DNA from 2 places in the Arthrobacter sp. PL16 genome. Region 2 is predicted to be linked to the other one. Evidence: predicted binding sites of a transcription regulator. Region 2 holds the regulator's gene; the other holds the start of a gene.
What was found. The regulator HrcA, encoded in region 2, represses chaperone genes, less so after heat shock. The targets are predictions, from matches to a motif close to TTNGCACTCGNNNNNNNCGAGTGCNAA.

Region 1: RCH21_RS08330 (Hsp20/alpha crystallin family protein) is a predicted target of HrcA. The motif match lies at 2,368-2,394, and genes of this name have one in related genera.

What each region holds. Positions count from the first base shown of each region.
Region 1 is NZ_JAXCIC010000003.1:233,403-240,821, forward strand. It holds gene nhaA (Na+/H+ antiporter NhaA) at 1-964, opposite strand, end outside; gene RCH21_RS08315 (haloacid dehalogenase type II) at 1,034-1,765, opposite strand; gene RCH21_RS08320 (DUF2630 family protein) at 1,765-2,016, opposite strand; tRNA gene RCH21_RS08325 (tRNA-Val) at 2,194-2,267, shown strand; gene RCH21_RS08330 (Hsp20/alpha crystallin family protein) at 2,482-2,943, shown strand; gene RCH21_RS08335 (SDR family oxidoreductase) at 3,078-3,875, shown strand; gene RCH21_RS08340 (hypothetical protein) at 3,979-4,194, shown strand; gene pstS (phosphate ABC transporter substrate-binding protein PstS) at 4,273-5,379, shown strand; gene RCH21_RS08350 (SRPBCC family protein) at 5,434-5,970, opposite strand; gene RCH21_RS08355 (Dps family protein) at 6,187-6,681, shown strand; gene RCH21_RS08360 (universal stress protein) at 6,944-7,354, opposite strand; gene RCH21_RS08365 (tripartite tricarboxylate transporter permease) at 7,351-7,419, opposite strand, start outside.
Region 2 is NZ_JAXCIC010000001.1:690,555-697,973, forward strand. It holds gene hemW (radical SAM family heme chaperone HemW) at 1-1,158, shown strand, start outside; gene RCH21_RS03175 (DUF4870 domain-containing protein) at 1,266-1,682, opposite strand; gene RCH21_RS03180 (DUF3097 family protein) at 1,762-2,613, opposite strand; gene hrcA (heat-inducible transcriptional repressor HrcA) at 2,791-3,804, shown strand; gene dnaJ (molecular chaperone DnaJ) at 3,880-5,010, shown strand; gene RCH21_RS03195 (16S rRNA (uracil(1498)-N(3))-methyltransferase) at 5,013-5,780, shown strand; gene RCH21_RS03200 (GerMN domain-containing protein) at 5,792-6,784, opposite strand; gene RCH21_RS03205 (PhoH family protein) at 7,237-7,419, shown strand, end outside.

The sequences.
Region 1 (7,419 bases), on a different contig from region 2:
AACCGGCGGATAGGGGGCGGATGCGGTGCTCGAGCGTGTCCGCCAGTCCGTCGGGCGTGACGTCGTGCGCCTGCGTGGGCCCGTCCTCGTCCTCGACGTCGATGCGCCGGACGTCGACGTCGCCCCCGCCCGCCTTCGTGCCCTTCGGCAGCACCGGGATGGCGAAGCCGAGGAGCACGCCGGCCACTGTGGCGTGGACCCCTGACTCGTGGACGAGCGCCCACACCACGAAGCCGATGGGCAGCAGGATCACCCAGGGGGCCCAGGCGCGGCGCTGGAAGAAGGTGGGGAAGCGCTGTGCGAGGAAGGCGTAGAGGGCCAGCGGGATGATCGCGATGAGCAATGGAGGAGCCTGGATGTCTTCCGAGTAGAAGAAGGCGATGATGCTGATGGCCAGGAGGTCGTCGACGACGGCGAGCGTGAGGAGGAAGATCCGCAGCGCGCTCGGCAGCGAGGAACCGACGACCGCGAGGACCGCGACGGCGAAGGCGATGTCGGTCGCGGTCGGGATGGCCCAGCCACGCAGCGCTTCCGGTCCGGCGGTCGCGGTGATGGCGACGTAGACCAGCGCGGGCACGATCACACCGCCGATGGCCGCGGCGACGGGGACGACGGCGCGGTCGAACTTCCGGAGGTCCCCCGCGACGAACTCGCGCTTGAGTTCGAGCCCTGCCAGGAAGAAGAAGATGGCGAGCAGTCCGTCCGCGGCCCAGGCACCGACACTGAGTTCCAGATGCCAGGGTTCGTAGCCGAACCGGAAGTCCCGCAGGGCGAAGTAGGTGTCAGCGGCCGGCGAGTTCGCGAGGATCAGGGCGAGGACCGTGGCCAGGAGCAGGAGTGCCCCACCCACCGTCTCCTTGCGCAGGATGGTCGTGATGCGCAGGTGCTCGGGATAGCTGCTGCGGGAGAAGACGTGGCTGCCGGGCGGTGACGGGGGCTGCGGGGATGATGGCTGGGTGTTCATCGGGGTCCTTCTATCGGGCACGCTCATGGGAGCGCCGACCAGACTTCCCGGCTCACCAGAACTCCCAGCCTAGCGTGCAGGGCCTCGGTCCGTCTCCCCGGGACCTGGATCAGGGAGCTGACGAGCTGCGCTCTCCCCCAACAGGACGCCCGGCAGGCCGGCGATCGTCGACACCTCGTGATCGGGGCGCATCATGACGGGAGGGTAGGGCACACCGCTCCGGTTCAGCCAGGCCGTACGGAGCCCGGCCCGTGCGGCCCCGTCGATGTCCCACGGGTGGACGGCGACGAGCACGACATCGCCCGCTTCCCGGCCCAGTGCGGACAGGGCATAGGCGTACGCCTCCGGGGAGGGCTTCCATCGCGGGGCATCCTCCACCGAGAGGACCGCGGTGAAGGAACTGCGGAGACCGGTGCGCTCGAGGAGGCCCACTGCCGTCGTCGCTGCACCGTTGGTCAGCGCAGCGATGTCGAAACCAGCACCGGACAGGTCATGGACGCCGTCGTGCACGTCGGGGTGTGCCGGGAGGTTCTGCAGCGCCGTGAGCACGTGCTCCGCGGCCGCATCGCCGTCCCTGTTCAGCACCTGGTCGGCCAGGACCACCCTCAATGCACCCGCGGCGATATCACGGAAGGAGGGGTTCTGCCCGGCCGCGGTCAGCGCGAAACCATCCCGGAGCACGGAGGCGAACCACAGCCCGGCGAGCTGCGGAGGAGCCCCGATCTCCTCGAAGTGCTGGGTCATGCGGCCCATGTCCGAGAGGGTCTCGTTGACATCGAACAGCACCAGCGGCAGCGTCATTACTGGCGGTACCCCTCAACCTGGCTGATCGGCCGTGCATCGGCGTCGGCGGGGTTCTCACCCGCGTCGGCCTTCGCGCGACGCTGGCGGAGGAGGTCCCAGCTCTGGTCGAGGTCTTCCTGGACCTTCCTGAGTCGCGCGGCGTGCTCCTGGTGGGCCTCGCCGTCGCCGGCGTCCTGGGGCTGGTCGCGGAGCTCGTGTTCTTCCTGCACGAGTGCCTGGATGCGCTGCAGGATTTCCTGGTCGTCCATGATGCGTTCCCTTCGTCGTCGTGCCGGCATGAGCGGAGTGGCTGCAAGATACTCAGGCGGCTTTCCTTCAGGCTACTGAGGCTGCGGAGTGAAGACCAGCGACGGTGATCCCACCTTTGACGGGCCAGGGGAATTTGGCGCGCCGCCGGGATGCCCTAAGCTATGTGAGAACCAATTGCCTGTGTAGCTCAGTCTGGTAGAGCACCCGCTTCACACGCGGAAGGCCCGGGGATCGAGGCCCCGCGCAGGCACGAGGATCGGCTGGTGACAGCGAAGGAAAGGCCTGTATCGGTAAGTCGATACGGGCCTTTTCCATGTCAGGAATGTTCGTTCTGGGCGAACAGAAAGGGGTTAGCACTCAACGAGGTCGAGTGCTAACATTTTTCGTAGTTGAGCGAAGGACGCTCAACCTGATCAATACACCACCTGCCGGTGGCACATGCGAAGGAGTTGTTTCCAGTGGCCATGAAGTTTGATCCGTTCCGCGAGCTCGACCGCGTTGCCGGCGCCCTGCTGGAGAACCGTCCCGGGCTCCGTGTCATGCCGATGGACCTGTACCGCGACAAGGACCACTACATCCTCTCCGCCGACCTTCCGGGTATCGATCCCGGGTCGGTCGACATCGATGTCGATGGTCAGCTCCTGACGATCCGCGCGGAACGCACCCTGCGCGGCGCCGAGGGAGTCAAATGGCTGACCCGCGAGCGCGAGAGCGGCTCGTTTCTGCGGCAGCTGAACCTCGGTCAGGGTGTCGACACCGAGGGAATCGCGGCCCGCTACGAGAACGGGGTGCTCAGTGTGACCATCCCCGTCAGCCAGCGTGCAAAGCCCCGCAAGATCGAGATCGTGAGCGGGGAGTCCTCCACTCCGGTCGAGTCGACGGCGGTCCAGTCCGGCTCCGAAGGACAGGGCGCCGTGGAGGCGTGATCCTTCCCTGAAGTACCCCCGGGCCCGCGCCCGGGGGTACTTCATTTAACGCCACAGCACCCGTTACGACCGGCCCGGTTTCGTAGTCCAGATTTCCCTTGCCCGGTACTGCCCCCGGCACGAAGGATGGCCGTATGGACTTCACACCGAGCAAAGCAATCGTCACCGGCTCCGACTCCGGCATCGGCCGGGCCACCGCCATAGCCCTCGCAGCTGCGGGATGCGACGTCGGCATCACCTGGCATTCGGATCAGGAGGGCGCCGAGGAAACCGCGCGCCTCGTCCGGGAGAAGGGTGTCAAGGCCGCCGTCGCACAGCTCGACACCACCGATGCCCCTGCCTGCGGTGACGTCGTCGACCAACTGGCGAAGGAGCTCGGCGGCCTCGACGTCTTCGTGAACAATGCCGGCGTCAACGGCGGCACCATGTTCATGGAGACGGACTGGGATACCTGGCGAGGCACCATGGGCGCCAACCTGGACGGGGCCTTCGTCTGCCTCCAGCGTGCGGCGCGGCACATGATCGACGGCGGCAGGGGCGGGCGCATCATCGCGGTCACCAGCGTGCACCAGGAGCAGCCGCGCGTGGGATCGGCCGCCTACGACGCCTCCAAGCACGGGCTCGGCGGTCTCATCAGGACCATCGCACTGGAACTCGCCGACCGCGGCATCACCGCCAACGCTGTCCTGCCCGGTGAGATTAATACCCCGATGAACGATTCCGAGGAACAGGATCCCCACACCATGGACCGCCCGGGTATCCCCCTGGGCCGGCCCGGTGCGCCGGAGGAGATCGCCGACGTCGTCGTCTTCCTCGCCTCCGGCGCCTCCAGCTACGTCAACGGCGCCTCCTTCGTGGTGGACGGCGGCATGCTGCTCATGGGTCCACAGGCCGGCTCCCACCTCACCAGCGGGGAATGGCGCACGCTCTGACCCGGACCGATGAGCGCGTGTGGCAACCTTCAGCGCGCGTTCATCCGGTGTTCAGGGGCCCTGGCTAGCGTGGGAGTCTCCTGAACCTCTCGAAAGGCCCACCGTGGACACCTCCCCCTCCGACGATCCCGATGTCCAGGACTGGTCCGGCTTCCTGTGCGGCGAGCACGTCACCCTCCAGCATCCGGCCGGGACCCAGCTCCACGGCGTCCTGGACATGAGGACCGACGACGCCTCTGTGGTGTGGATCCAGCTGAGGGACGGTGCCGGCCGACGGCTCGTACACCGGGCGGATGGGTACCGCCTTCGTCGGGGCTGACCCGACCCTCACCCGAGCGGCCCGTCCACCCGCTGTTCACCTTGGGTTCACCGATTAGCCACCTGTAACGTTGCTCCGGTGAGAATCCGAGCCACCCTGTCCCTGTCCCTCGCCGTCGTCGTGCTGACCGCGTGCGGCTCCGACTATCCGTTGGGCGATGAGCAGGAAGCAGCAGCGCAGCGTGGGGACACGAGCCTGCAGGGTGCCGTCACCGCCGCCGGGTCCTCCGCGCAGGGACCGGCCATGGATGCCTGGCGCTCCGGCTTCGCGACCCTGTACCCGCGGGCACAGGTGCAGTACTCCCCCGACGGCTCGGGAGCCGGACGCGGTGCCCTGCTCGCGGGCGCCGTCGGGTTCGCCGGCTCGGATGCCTACCTCAGCGATGAGGAGCTCGCCGAGTCGACGGACGCGTGCGGGCCGGGCGGCGCGTTCAACATCCCCGCCTACGTCTCCCCGATCAGCGTCGCCTTCAACCTGCCCGGCATCACGGAACTGAAGCTCGATGCCGCAACGGTCGCGCGCATCTTCCGTGGCGAGATCACCACGTGGAACGATCCCGTGATCGCGGCCCAGAACGACGTCGATCTCCCGGCCCTGCCGATCTCGGCCGTCAGCCGGTCCGACGACTCCGGGACAACGGAGAACTTCACCGACTACCTGCATGCCGTCGTGCCCGAGGTCTGGACCGAGGAGGCAGACGGCACCTGGCCCGCGGAGCTGGAGAACGAGAACGCCAAGGGAAACGCCGGCGTGGTCAGTACGGTTGCGAGCACGGTGGGTGCCGTGACCTATGCGGACGACTCCGCCGTCGGCGACCCCCTCGGCCGCGTAGCCCTGAAAGTCGGCGAGGCCTACGTTCCGGTCAGTTCGGACGCGGCTGCGGCTGCTGTCGACCTCGCCACGCGCGTGGAAGGACGCCAGGACTACGACATAGCGCTGGACCTCGACCGCACGACTGACGACGCACGCGTCTACCCGCTCGTCCTGGTGTCCTACCACGTGTACTGCGCACGGTACGAGAACGAGGCCACGGCCGCCGTCGTCCGCGCCTTCGGTACCTACGCGGTCAGCGCCGACGGCCAGGCGGAAGCCGCCGAAGCCGCGAAGAGCTCTCCCATCTCCGAGGAGCTGTCCCAGCAGGCCACCGACGCCCTCGCCTCGATCGAAGTCGGCGACATCCCCTAGTCAAGGGATCGCAGGCGAAGCCCCGACGGGATCCGCCTGCCTGCTTCCCCTGTGTCAGCCGACGCGCGGCCCGCCCGAGTCCGGATCGTTCGTGGACGTGTCCGGCAGGGTGCTGTTCGCCGGAGTGGCGTCCGAACCGCCGGTCGGCGGCGCGTCGACATTCCCGCGCCAGGCGCCGGTCTCTCCGCCGCTCTTCTCGATGAACGCCTTGAACCTCTTGAGGTCTCCCTTCACCTGAGTGGTGTCGGCATTGACGACGGCACCGACCTTCTCGATGAAGGTCTCCGGGTGCCAGTCGATCTGCACCATGAGGCGCGTGGTGTTCTCGTCGAGGCGGTGGAACGTGACTACTCCGGCATGCGATTCGCCATCCGTGCTCTTCCAGGCGACACGCTCATCGGGGTGCTGCTCGGTGATCTCGGCGTCGAACTCGCGCTTCACGCCGCCGATGCTCGTCACCCAGTGGGTGTGGGTGTCCGAGGTCTGCGTGATCGAGTCCACGCCGCCCATGAACTGGGGGAAGCTCTCGAACTGGGTCCACTGGTTGTAGGCCGTGCTGACCGGTACTGCTACGTCGATAGATTCCTGCACTGAAGCCAAGACGGTTCCTCCTTCGTAGGGATGTCGGCACCGCCCATACTCCCTTTCGGGACATCCGGCACGGCAAAACCGTAAGTTCCCTTAGCGTATGCAGATCGGTTGGATTTGGCCAACGCCCAAGGCTAGGGTGAAAGGAGTCCACCCGGCGTTGAACGGCGCGTTCGCGCCCTGCCGGGTGAAGGAAATTTCTCTAGCACTGGAGGATTCATGAAGGCTTCACCCACCCTCACGGACAACATGCAGGCCGTCCTGGTCGACCTCATCGAACTGCACCTGCAGGGCAAGCAGGCGCACTGGAATGTAGTCGGCAAGAACTTCCGCGACCTCCACCTGCAGTTGGACGAAATCATCGACGACGCACGCCTCTTCGCGGACGAGATGGCGGAGCGCATGCGGGCACTGCACGCCGTTCCCGACGGCCGCAGCGTTGCCGTCGCCGAGGGCACGAAGATCGACCCGTTCCCGGCCGGTCTCGTCTCGACGAAGGACACCGTGGGCCTCGTGGTCCGCATGCTCAATGCCTCGGTGAAGACCATGCGCGATGTGCATGACCAGATCGACGAGGAGGACCCCACCACCGCGGACCTCCTGCACGGATTCATCGCCAAGCTCGAGCAGTACGCATGGATGGTCGATGCCGAGAACATGGAGCCGACCGCCGAGGTCGTCACGCCGGCCGGCACGGATCACGCGACGGTCTGACTCGCAGTACCCGTCCAGCCGGGAAGGGGGCGCCCATCGGCGCCCCCTTCCTGCGTCCAGGCGGCCTCCTGTAGACCACCGCCAGAACTCCTCGACACCGACGGTGTCGAGGAGTTCCTCACGAGTTCACGCTCTTCACCGCTGTCTGCCTGTTGAAGGACGAGGGAAGAAGGCTGGAACGTGACCGGGGCCACCCTGCCGCGCTACGGTTTTCAGGATGGCCCCGGAACTGTGACGTGCCGGCTATCGCCGGCACGAATCCTCAGCGGGAGCTGAATTCGTCACTCGCCTTGACGGCGAGGACGGGTCGGTCGACCTGCAGCAGGATGCGTTGGGCGTGGCTGCCGAGAATGAACTTGCCGACCTGGCTGCGCTTCCGTAGCCCGATGACGATGAGCGATGCGTCCACTTCCTCGGCCAGGTCGATGAATTCTTCGGTGAGGTCGTTGTCGTGTCCTGGCTGTCGGACGACGGCATCGACTCCGAGAGCCCTGGCCCGCCTGATGAGCTCCGTGACCTGTTCCTCGGGGATGAGGGCGGCGTCCACGGGGGCACCTTTGCGGGGTGAGTTGAGGATGACGACGTTCGTGTCGCGCAGCCGAGCCTCTTTGAGGCCCGCCTCGAGGGCCGCTTCCCCTTCGGGTGTCGGGACGTAGCCGATGAGGATGCTCATACTGATTCCTTGTGGTCGTTGGTGACGGTCGAGTTCCTGGTCGTGCGCTGCTTCAGAGCCTTCTG
Region 2 (7,419 bases):
GCCGCAGCGCGGGACTTCGGTCTCTACGTCCACATCCCGTTCTGCGCAGTCCGCTGCGGTTACTGCGATTTCAACACCTATACGGCTACGGAGTTGGGTGGCGGCGCATCACAGGACGCCTATGCCGGCTCGGTGCTTGCCGAGCTGGAGCTCGGTGAACGCGCACTCGAGGCATCGGGCGTCCCCGCCCGGCCGCTGTCCACGGTCTTCTTCGGCGGTGGCACGCCGACCCTCCTTCCGGCCGAGGATCTCGCAGCGATCCTCCGGTCCGCCCGGAACCGCTGGGGGCTCGCGCCGGACGCAGAGGTGACGACGGAAGCAAATCCTGACTCCGTCACACCGGACTCGCTCAAGGTCCTGCGCGACGCCGGCTTCACCCGCGTCTCCTTCGGTATGCAGTCGACAGTGCCGCATGTGTTGGCCGTGCTCGACCGGACGCACGCGCCCGAACGCGTGCCGCAGGCGGTGCAATGGGCCCGGGAGGCAGGGCTGAGGGTGAGCCTCGACCTCATCTATGGCACCCCTGGTGAGTCGCTCGAGGACTGGCGGACGTCGCTGTCCACGGCACTGTCCTACGGTCCCGACCACATCTCCGCGTATGCCCTGATCATCGAGGAGGGGACGCGGCTTGCCTCGCGCATCCGCCGTGGACAGGTCCCGCCCATCGACGACGACGACCACGCGGACAAGTACGCCCTCGCCGAGGAGATGCTCACGGCCGGAGGCCTGCACTGGTACGAGGTGAGCAACTGGGCGAGGACGCCCGACGACGAGTGCCGTCACAACCTCGCTTACTGGCGTGGCAGTGACTGGTGGGGTGCCGGCCCGGGGGCGCACTCCCATGTGGGTGGTACCCGCTGGTGGAACGTCAAGCACCCACGCGCCTACGCCGACGCTCTGGGCGACGGCAGATCACCTGCCGCGGGGCGGGAGGTCCTGTCCGCCGGCGATCGCTACGTCGAGGACGTCATGCTTCGAGTCCGTCTGCGGGAGGGTTTGGGCACCGACACGCTGACGCCGTCGGGCAGGAAGGCCGTTGCCGGGCTCATCGCCGATGGCCTCGTAGAGCCTGCTGCCGCTTTCGCGGGCCGCGTGATCCTGACCTTCACGGGCCGCCTGTTGGCCGACGCCGTCGTGCGCCGGCTCCTGCCCGACTGACGGACAGGATCCCGCACGCGTGCCTGACGGACAGGACCTGTCGCAGGGATAGGAGAGCGCTTTGCCACCGCCGATATCAGGCCGGCCGGTCGACGGCCTGACGCGGCCTAGCGGATCAGGCGCAGGTTCAGGGCGTAGCGGTAGGGCCGCCCGCGGTTTACCTGGATCCCTGCGTTCACCGAGAGGATCGTGATCGTGACCCAGATCAGCGCATTGAGAACGGCGAAGATGCCGCCGATCTCCGGTACGAGTGAGAGCAACCAGGCTACGAGGGCGAGGATCGTCGGCGGGAGCGTGAAGTTCAGCGCTTCCTTCGACTCCTGCGCCGTGAACGGGCCGCGGTCCTTGAAGATGAGGAAGATCAGCAGGGACGGGATGAAGCCCAGGATCCCGCCGAAGTGCGCCAGGGTGGCGAACTGGCGATCCTCGGACGCCGTGAGGGGGAGGGCGTTGGCCGGCGTGCCCTCGAACGCGGGTCGGGACTCGCCCCGTCCGTGGTGCTGGTGGTCGGCGGTATTGGACAACGGTATTCCTTTGCTGGCTGGCGGAACTCCTCCGCCGTGACTGTGCTTCAAGGATACGTGGTGGCTCGACTGCAAAGCCTCAGGCTGCGCCAGGCGGAGCAGTCAGGAAATCGATGACCTCTTCGACGCGACCGAGCAGGGACGGCTCGAGATCCGAGTAGGTGCTCACGCTCGAGAGGATGCGCTTCCACCCGTGCGCGACGGCGGCCTGGTTGTGGTGGGGCCAGCCGAGCCCGGCCAGGATGCCCGTCTTCCAATCCTGGTTGCGCGGCACGACGGGCCAGGCGTCGAGGCCGAGGGCGCCCGGCTTCACTGCTTGCCACACGTCCACGTAGGGATGTCCGACGATGAGGACATGATTCCGCGCACCCGGCACGGTCATGGCCTTCTGCGCGATGCGCGTCTCCTTGGTCCCGGGCAGCAGGTGGTCGACGAGGATCCCGAGCCTCCTCGTGGGGCCGGGTGCGAAGGCGCGGACGGCCCCTTCGAGGTCGTCGACGCCGTGCAGCGGTTCGACGACGATCCCCTCGAGCCGTAGGTCGTCACCCCACACCTTCTCCACGAGTTCGGCGTCGTGCTGGCCCTCGACCCAGATCCTGCTCGCCCGGGCGGTCCTCGCGCGGGCTCCTTCCACCCGGACGCTGCCGGACGCCGTTCGCGTCGGGACGGCAACGGGCACCAGGACGGGGGCGACGACGTGGATGGGCCTGCCGTCGAGGAGGAAGCCGTAGCCGAGCCGGAAGCTGCGTTGCTTGCCCCTCCGGTCCTCGAGCACCATGACGTGCAGGCCCCCGGACTTCTCGACCCGAACGACCGCGCCGACGAAGCCACTCTGGACATCCTCGAGGACCATGTCCTTCTCGACAGGCACATCGGGCAGGTCCACCCGCTTCGGAGCCGAGATGTCCTGTGCTCCCCACCCGTAGTCCATCCCGAGCGCGTCCTTCCAACAGGGGCTCCGACGGTCTGCCGCGGCCCGGGTTGCCAATACTAACAATCGGTGGGGACGTACTAGACTTGGCACTTGGGTGTGTCGAGTGCTAACTGCTCGGAACCACCCGGACAGCCTGATCGTGAGGTAGGAACAAACCCGGAGGTGACTTGAGGAGTGAGTGAACCGCGACGCCTGGAGGTACTCCGGGCCATCGTCGAGGACTACGTCCATTCCCGGGAGCCCGTCGGCTCCAAGGCCCTTGTCGACCGTCACCACCTCGGGGTCTCCTCGGCAACGATCCGCAATGACATGGCCGTCCTCGAGGAGGAGGGCCTGATCGCCGCTCCGCATACGAGCTCAGGCCGCATCCCCACGGACAAGGGCTACCGGTTGTTCGTTGACCGCATCTCCGAGGTGAAGCCTCTCTCGGCGCCGGAGAAGAAGGCCATCCAGACCCTGCTCGAGGGGGCGGAGGACGTCGATGACGTCATGGACAGGACCGTTCGGCTGCTCGCGCAGCTAACCAATCAGGTCGCGGTCGTCCAGTTCCCCCGCTCGGGGGGTGCCTCGGTCCGGCATATCGAGTTCGTCCTGTTGGCACCGCAGCAGATCCTGATCGTGCTGATCGCCACGAACGGCACCGTGCAGCAGCGCATCGTGCGCACGCATCCCGACATCCAGGAGGGCGACCTCGCGGAGATCAAGCAGCGGATACTCTCCGCCGTGTCCGGGGTGAAGCTCTCTGCGCTCCCCGGCGAGCTCGGCGTTGCACTGTCCCAGCTTCCCCCCGCCCTCAGGGCCCACGGGGGTACGATCGTCAAGGCGCTGGAGCAGCTTGCCGGCCTGGGCCGCGAGGACCGTATCCTGTTGGCGGGAACAGCCAACCTCGCGCGGTCCACCGGCGATTTTCCGCTCAGTATCGGCCCGATCCTCGAGGCACTGGAGGAGCAGGTCGTCATGCTTCGGCTCCTCTCCGAGATGGAGTACGACGCCCGTGGTATCTCGGTCAGGATCGGAAGCGAGAATCCCTACGGTGGCCTGTCCGGGGCTTCCGTGGTGGCGACGGGTTACGGACCGGACGCCGGTGCGAAGCTCGGCATCCTCGGTCCCACCCGGATGGACTACCCGACGACGATGGCCGCCGTGCGCGCCGTCGCCCGCTATCTCTCGAGGATCCTCGAGGAGTAGCGGCGTCCCCGCATCTCCGCCGGTTTCGCCGGCGAGCAGACGACAGAAGTTTCCAACAGGAAGTGATGTGCAGGAGTGAGTAATCACTATGAGGTCCTCGGTGTGGCGCAGGGCGCGACCGGGGAGGAAATCAAGAAGGCGTACCGCAAGCTCGCCCGCAAGCTCCACCCGGACGTGAACTCCGGAGACGACGCAGCCGAGGAGTTCAAGCTCGTCACGCGCGCCTACGAGGTGTTGTCCGACCCGCAGAAGCGCCGGGTCTACGACACCACGGGCAACGAGAACGGGACGGACACGGGATACGGTTCCGGCTACTCGGGCTCGGGCTTCGCCTTCCAGGACATCTTCGAGACGTTCTTCGGCGGCAGCGGCCAGCAGGGCGGTGCCCCATCCCGGACGCGCCGCGGCCAGGACGCGCTCATCAACGTCCGGATCGATCTCAAGGACGCCGTTTTCGGCACCAACAAGAAGATCGAGGTCGACACCGCCGAAGTGTGTCCCACATGTGACGGGTCCTGCTGCCAGCCCGGCACGTCGCCGCGCACCTGTGACATCTGCGGCGGCTCCGGCCAGGTGCAGCGTGCCGTGCGCTCCATCCTCGGCCAGGTCATGACCAGCGCTCCCTGTGGCACCTGCCAGGGCTACGGCACCGTGATCCCGAGCCCCTGCCACGAGTGCAGTGGCGAGGGCCGAATCCGCGCGCGCCGCACCCTCACGATCAAGGTCCCCGCCGGTGTCAGTACCGGTACCCGCATCCAGTTGGGCGGCCAGGGCGAAGCCGGCATAGCAGGAGGGCCGCAGGGTGACCTCTACATCGAGATCCGCGTCAACACCGACTCCACCTTCCTGCGCGATGGCGACGACCTGCACGTCACGCTGAGCGTGCCGATGACTGCCGCTGCACTCGGCACCTCCGTGCGCCTCGATACGTACGACGGCGATCAGGAACTGACCATCAGGCCGGGGACGCAGTCCGGCGAGATCCTGACGCTCCGGGGCCTCGGTGTCACGCACCTCCGCAACCAGGGCAGGGGAGACCTCCGCATCCACCTGAACGTGGAGACCCCGCGCAACGTCGATCACCAGCAGGAGGAGCTCCTGCGCAAGCTCGCCGAGCTTCGCGGCGAGGAATACACGGACGGCCAGCTGGCCAGCAGCGGGTCCGGCGTCTTCGCGCGGCTGCGGGAGCGACTCGGGAACCGCTGACGATGACGCGTCCCCTGTTCTTCGGGTCGGGCGAGGACGTCCGTGTGGCGCGTCCGGGCGGTGTCTTCGTTCTCGGCGGTGACGAGGGACGCCACGCGGCGACCGTGCGCCGGCTCTCCGTGGGAGAGCCGGTCGACGTCTCCGACGGCGCCGGTTACAGGCTCGGCGGGATCATCACCGCCGTGGGTACGGGAACGATCGAGCTGATGATCGAGACCGCGGGCCAGGACCCGGCCCCGCTGCACCGCCTCGTGCTCGTGCAGGCCCTGGCCAAGGGCGGCCGCGACGAGCAGGCCGTCGAGGCGGCCACCGAGCTCGGCGTCGACGCCGTCGTCCCGTGGCACGCCGAGCGGTGCATCGTTCGGTGGCGTGGGGACAAGGCGGAGAAGGGCCGGCAGAAGTGGGTATCGCTCGTGGCTGCCGCGTCCAAGCAGTCGCGCCGCTCGTTCGTGCCCGGGGTGCACCCCGTGATGGATACCACCAGGTTGGCTGCATGGGCTGCATCCGTCGATCGCGTCGTCGTCCTCCACGAGGATGCCGATGCCTCGCTCGCAGACCGGATTGACGCTCTCCGTGCCACCGGTGGCCTTGCCGCCGCGTCGTCGACCGCCGTCGTCGTCGGACCCGAGGGCGGCATCAGCGACGCGGAGCTGGAGAAGCTGCGCGCGGTCGGTGCCGAGTCGGCCCGCCTGGGGCCGCACGTTCTGCGGTCGTCCTCGGCCGGTCCGGCGGCCCTCGTCCTGCTGAACCACCTGCTGGGACGCTGGTAGCACCGCGGCCGCTAGCGGATGGTGATGGTCTTCGAGTCCTCGGCCGTGCCGCTGCCGGACGGCGTTGAAACGGTGATTGCGTACTGACCCGGGGGGAGTGTCACCGAGAAGGAGTAGGCGCCTGGCACACCGTCCTGCGGCGAGATGTCCACGGATCCGTCCCGGAAGAGGTTGGTGTCTCCGGCGGCCGAGCCGTCCACGCTCCGGTCGATGCGCCAGGCGAGCGAATCATCCGTAGCGGGGCCGACGCCGTGGATGGTCAGGCTCTCGGCGTCGTGCTCGACCCCCTCCTGGGGGTCTATCACCCACACGGGCGCGAGCGCCGACGGGTCCCGTGTCCATTCCCCGCCGAGATCGACGGCACCGAAAGCCCGGTAGTTCGCTGCCCCGTCGACGAGGACGACGACCGAGCTCGCTTCGCCTCCCGCGATGAGGCCGCCATGGGCGGCGGCCGCCGTAGCGGTATGCACCAGCTGCTGCAGGGCGAGCCGCGCTTCGTCCTCGTCGAGTCGCTTCGATACCGAGTCGGAGGAGATGTCCAGGGTGATCACGTTCTTGGTCGAGATGGAGGAGCTCACGCTCGAGGCCGGGCGCCACGGCGAGTGGTAGTCCGGGTCCAGGGGCTGCCCCTCCGTCATCACCTGCACGGCCTCGGAGATGGGATCGCCCGTTGCACCCGCGGGAGAGACGAGGTACTCGCGGAAGAGACGGTCCGTTCCTTCGACCTCGCCGAGCCAGTAGACGGGCAGCAGCGGCTGGGTCGCGTCGGCGGGACCGGCAGCGGCCCCCTGCTTCCGGACGGCAGCGTCGGAGGATCCATCGGTCCCCTCGCTGGACGCGGCCGTCAGCGATGGTTGCGCGAGGTCCGTCGTCGAAGCGCTGCCCGGGAGCAGGCCGGTGTCGGGCAGGAAGAAGATGCTGCTTGCGACGAGGACGCCGCCGGACACCAGGAGTATCCCGCGCAGTCCCAACCTGTTCTTCCGGAGGGGGTCGTGCTGGCTCATGCTCGACCCCTTTCGTCAGGCGCATGCGGGCGCGGTTCCAGTGAGGTGCTTGAATTCAGGTCATCGGAGGTCGGCGTCCTCACCGACCACATAGGGACCGGCACCGTCGATGGACGGCGTGACTTCGCCGGACCTGATTCAGCTTGGCACAGGGCCGGGGGTCGGTCCGCACCGAAAAGAGTCCTCTGCCTGACTGAAACCTGATCGATACGAAGCCGTTGCGGAATTGCGACGAAAGCTCAGGACGACTGGACACACCCGTCCGACGCCCGCGGCCAGGGAATCAAGACGGGTCCGCTCCTGTTGACATAAACGGTATGCCGTAACATTGAGGCTTCTGCCACTGCTGGTGCGGCCTGCTCGAGAAGAACGGCCACGCCGGAGGGCGGACCCGACACCACATCAGGACGACTACTCGAACGAGGGGCGATCGAAGGCCGGACGGCCGAGCTATGAGCGAATCTTCAACAGGCATCAACGCAGCAGGGCTGGACTCAAGGATTTTCATCTTCGACTCGACCGAGCAGATGGTGCAGGCGCTCGGGTCCAATGACGAGGCCCTCCGCCTGATCGAGGATTCCTTTCCCGGCGTCGGCCTCCAGGCCAGAGGGAACGAGCTCACCATCACGGGACCG